Regions from separate parts of the Escherichia sp. XD33 genome, predicted to be linked through region 1. Evidence: predicted binding sites of a transcription regulator. Region 1 holds the regulator's gene; the other holds the start of a gene.

Region 1 (2,402 bases):
CCGGGCGGCTGACGTAGTGGATTTGCGCCTCGAAGGCACCTGGGTTAAGGCTGACGGTCAGCAGGGATACTTCCTGCAACGTATGACTCCAACCTACGCTTCCTCAAACGGTCGCCTGGATATCTGGTGGGACAACCGTTCTGACTTCAACGCCAACGGCGAAAAAGCAGTCTTCTTCGGTGCGATGTATGACCTGAAAAACTGGAATCTTCCAGGCTTCGCCATCGGCGCTTCCTACGTTTACGCATGGGATGCTAAACCTGCGACCTGGCAGAGCAATCCGGATGCGTACTACGACAAAAACCGGACTATTGAAGAGTCTGCATACAGCCTGGATGCGGTCTATACCATTCAGGACGGTCGCGCCAAAGGCACGATGTTCAAACTGCACTTCACCGAATACGACAACCACTCCGACATCCCAAGCTGGGGCGGTGGTTACGGCAACATCTTCCAGGATGAGCGTGACGTAAAATTTATGGTAATCGCACCATTCACCATCTTCTGATGCCCGACGCGGCAGGTTTTGTGCCTGCCGCACGTTTGAGGAATTTGCTATGAAAAAACTGATTCTCATCGCCATGATGGCATCGGGGCTGGTAGCTTGTGCGCAATCAACCGCACCACAGGAAGACAGCCGTCTGAAAGAGGCATACAGCGCCTGTATCAACACCGCGCAAGGTTCGCCGGAAAAAATTGAAGCCTGCCAGAGCGTGTTAAACGTGCTGAAGAAAGAGAAACAACATCAGCAGTTTGCCGACCAGGAAAGTGTCCGCGTACTGGATTATCAGCAGTGTCTGCGTGCAACGCAAACCGGAAATGATCAGGCGGTGAAAGCCGATTGTGATAAGGTCTGGCAGGAAATTCGCAGTAATAACAAATAAGTGAGAGCTGTAACTCTCGCTTTTCTTATTTCCCTTGCATAAAAAAGCCAACCCGCAGGTTGGCTTTTCTCGTTCAGGCTGGCTTATTTGCCTTCGTGCGCGTGCTCATCTTCGCGGCAATCGCCTTCGGCACAGTGACCGTAAAGATAGAGACTGTGGTTAGTCAGGCGAATGCCATGTTTTGCGGCAATTTCACGCTGACGCGCTTCGATGGAATCATCACTAAATTCGATAACCTTGCCGCAGTCGAGGCAGATCAGGTGATCGTGGTGATGTTGCTGTGTCAGTTCAAATACGGATTTACCGCCTTCAAAATTGTGGCGGGTGACGATACCAGCGTCGTCAAACTGGTTCAGTACGCGATATACCGTAGCCAGACCAATTTCTTCACCCATATCGATCAGACGTTTGTATAAATCTTCCGCACTGACGTGATGGTTGTCCGGCTCCTGAAGAACTTCCAGGATTTTTAAACGAGGAAGCGTTACTTTCAGGCCAGCTTTCTTTAGGGCGGTATTGTTATCAGTCATGCGGAATCTGTCCTGTTACTAAGCGGTTCACTTCATTAGAAGAAGTGACAGAATTTGCTCTTGAGATAATGCGTATCATTATAGAATTGCCACGCCTAAATGAAAACCACAAGTCCCTGGCAAATATTGTTAATAAAAACGTGGCATAGCTTACATTTACAACGGCAAGGCCACTTGAACACCGGGACATTGTACAGGTACAACAGCAAAAGTTACAAATTTGTAGCAATTATTTTGATTGGCATTATCTATTAATACGGCGTAGACATGAGTCTACGCCGCATCACATCAGGCATTGAGAATTTCGTCGAGATGCAACTCTTCAGAAATCTGTTTAACCCATTTTTCTACACGTTCAGCGGTCAGTTCCGGCTGACGGTCTTCGTCGATAGCCAGACCGACAAAGTGGTCGTCATCTGCCAGACCTTTTGATGCTTCGAAATGATAGCCCGCAGTTGGCCAGTGACCAACGATGGTTGCACCGCGCGGTTCAATGATGTCGCGGATGGTGCCCAATGCGTCGCAGAAATATTCGGCGTAATCTTCCTGGTCACCACAACCAAACAGCGCAACCAGTTTGCCATTGAAATCAATCTCTTCGAGAGTCGGGAAGAAGTCATCCCAGTCACACTGCGCTTCGCCGTAATACCAGGTTGGGATGCCCAGCAGCAGAATGTCATAAGCTTCCAGATCTTCTTTGCTGCTTTTTGCAATGTCATGGACATCGGCAACGTCTTTACCAAGCTGTTTTTGAATCATTTTTGCGATATTTTCGGTATTACCGGTGTCGCTGCCGAAAAAGATGCCAGTGATAGCCATGAGTGAAATAACCTCTTGAAACTTATTGAAATGGGGGTGGAAAATTGCCCACGGATAAAGGCAATCATAGCAGAACAGGCAGTCTTGCGGAATCAGCAAACGAGCAGGACTGCACACTGTGCTACATGAAAGTGGAAATTTAAACGATGCCCTGACTACGCAGCGCCGC
Region 2 (2,402 bases), on a different contig from region 1:
TGCTCCGCCAGTTTTTCGCGATAAGTAGTGGCAACCGAAACTGAGTCGAAAATGGCATCCACCGCCACCTCTTTGCCTTCCCGCACGGGAACGCCCAACTGCTCAAACGCCGCCTCCACCTCTTTACTTAAAAAGGCGTTCGCGCCAGTTTGCTGCACCGCGCCAGGTTCAGACGCGCAAGTGTCGTCACAATTACCGCACGATGGTGCTGAGTAGTAGCTGTAATCCTGATAATTCAGCTTGTCGTAGTGCGCTTTCAACCAGTGCGGTTCTTCCATCTCCAGCCATGCGCGATAGGCGTTTAGACGAAACTCCAGCATCCACTCCGGCTCATTACGCTTCGCCGAAATTGCGCGCACCACCTCTTCGTTTATCCCCTTTGCCAGCTCATCGGTGGCTAACTGGGTGAAGAATCCTTCTTTATAATTCAGCGGGCCGCCGGTCCAGGTTTTGACATCGTCAGTTGCTTCAGTATTACGAGACATAGTACCGCCTATACCCCAAAGCTTTCGCCACAGCCACATTCATTCTGGGCTTTAGGGTTGTGAAATTTGAATATCTGATTAAGTCCTTCACGAACGAAATCGACTTCCGTGCCATCAATAAACGGCATCGCTTGCAGCGGGACAAACAGCTTCGCGCCGTCGTGTTCAAACAGCAGATCGTCTTTGTCCGGCTCGCTAACACTGTCGAGCACATAGCCAAAGCCCGCGCAGCCCGTTTGCTTCACGCCTAAGCGCACGCCGACCATACCCGGCTGCTTTGCCACCAGCTCACGGATGTGTATCGCCGCTGCGGGTGTCAGCGTTAAGCCTTGCCAGGCGAAATCTTGTGGGTTAAAGGTTCCTGAATGCATGTCCATCGATTTACCTCACTTCATCGCTTTCAGCGTATAACAGCATGTTAGTGATAATGATTATCAGTTCAACCCAGCAAACGCAGGGGCTTTACCGTAAAACATGCTTTTTGCCTGCTTTTAATAAGCATAGACCCTGATGTGTGGGTTAACAGGCACGCTAAGAATTAGGTATCTCATTGTTAGATAATGGTTATTATCTAAGGAGCATTAAGGCTGTGATGAAAAAGAAAAAGTTGTATTGAAAATGACTATTTAAGAGATAGGTAAAAAAGTGCAGCGTTCAGAAATAAGAAAACCCTTAAGTCTGTGCGACACAGGCTTAAGGGTTTCTACCCCATCCGGCGCTTATCTCCGGCACTCTCAGTGGCTTAGCTCTTGAAGGGGCGATAAGAATAATCTCATAAAGCTAACCCGCCGTTTTAACACAAACTGCGATTAGTATTATTTTTGAACAATATCAGGCGGGTAGATAAACAGTATTAAGAAGGTCATCGAACCTGGACGGAGGTTAATCCAGGTCGATTTGGCGAACTTGCGGCATTAAGTCAGGATCAATGCACGCCCAGACGCCAGGCAAAGTAGATTTCTTCTTTTAACTCAGCAGAAGAGAGAGTAAGCAGGTCAGCAAATTCAAGTTCTAGTTGTTTCAGACGTTTGAGATATTGGGCAGGTGAAAGATTGCTCTGGTCACGGCGTAAAAATTCAATGGCCAGCTGGGTGGGATCAAGTTGAGTAGACATAGCATCCTCGCTTTTAGACAAGACCTGCACAGTATACCACCGTTTACTGTGCAGATAATGACCAAAAGCAATATGCGTCACACTTTTCTGGTGACAACGTCACAAAATGGCGGTCGTCAATCGTGACGAACAGCACAAACGCCCTTTCTCATCGAAGATTTCAATCTGCCAGACCTGGTGACGCGAACCGAGATGCAACGGTTTGCATACGCCGCGCACCCGCCCTTCTCGTGCCGAGCGGACGTGGTTAGCATTGATTTCCAGACCAACCACTTTTTGCTCACCTTCGGTACATAAATAACCGGCAACGGAACCGATACTTTCGGCCAGTACCACGGATGCACCTCCATGTAGCAACCCGAAAGGCTGCTTTGTCCGCGAGTCTACTGGCATTGTCGCTTCAAGGGTGTCATCACCAATATGTTCAAAGCGAATATCCAGTAACCCCACCATGTTTCCTTCACCCATGGCATTCAGTGCTTCCAGGGTGATTTTTCGTTTCCATATCATTTAATAATCTCCAGTAAAGCCTGCACAGGATGGCGTACCCCCGTGCCTTCAACCCGTTTGACCTGACTACGGCAGGAATATCCGGTCGCCAGACAGCGGTTACGCGGCAGTCGCTGCATAGCCTGATGCCAGGATAACTCATAGATCCCGAGCGAATTTTTATGGTTTTTCGCTTCATGTCCGTAAGTCCCTGCCATGCCGCAGCAACCCACGCTGACATTTTCCAGTTTCGCGCCAAAACGGGCAAATATCGCGGCCCATTGTGCTGGCGCACCCGGCAAGGCGGTAACTTC

The links. Region 1 encodes Fur, which represses iron uptake genes when iron is present. Its sites were predicted from a motif close to ATAATAATGAGAACNACTATCAA; they were not measured.
Region 2: the regulator Fur is predicted to act here: its motif matches at 901-923, upstream of sufA (Fe-S cluster assembly scaffold SufA).

What each region holds. Positions count from the first base shown of each region.
Region 1 is NZ_JAENDM010000011.1:18,520-20,921, reverse strand. Features, by position in the region: gene chiP (chitoporin) at 1-508, shown strand, start outside; gene chiQ (ChiQ/YbfN family lipoprotein) at 558-884, shown strand; gene fur (ferric iron uptake transcriptional regulator) at 968-1,414, opposite strand; gene uof (fur leader peptide) at 1,407-1,493, opposite strand; gene fldA (flavodoxin FldA) at 1,703-2,233, opposite strand; gene ybfE (LexA regulated protein) at 2,373-2,402, opposite strand, start outside.
Region 2 is NZ_JAENDM010000002.1:79,176-81,577, reverse strand. Features, by position in the region: gene sufB (Fe-S cluster assembly protein SufB) at 1-485, opposite strand, end outside; gene sufA (Fe-S cluster assembly scaffold SufA) at 494-862, opposite strand; gene K0778_RS01895 (YdiH family protein) at 1,411-1,599, opposite strand; gene menI (1,4-dihydroxy-2-naphthoyl-CoA hydrolase) at 1,699-2,109, opposite strand; gene K0778_RS01885 (FAD-binding and (Fe-S)-binding domain-containing protein) at 2,106-2,402, opposite strand, start outside.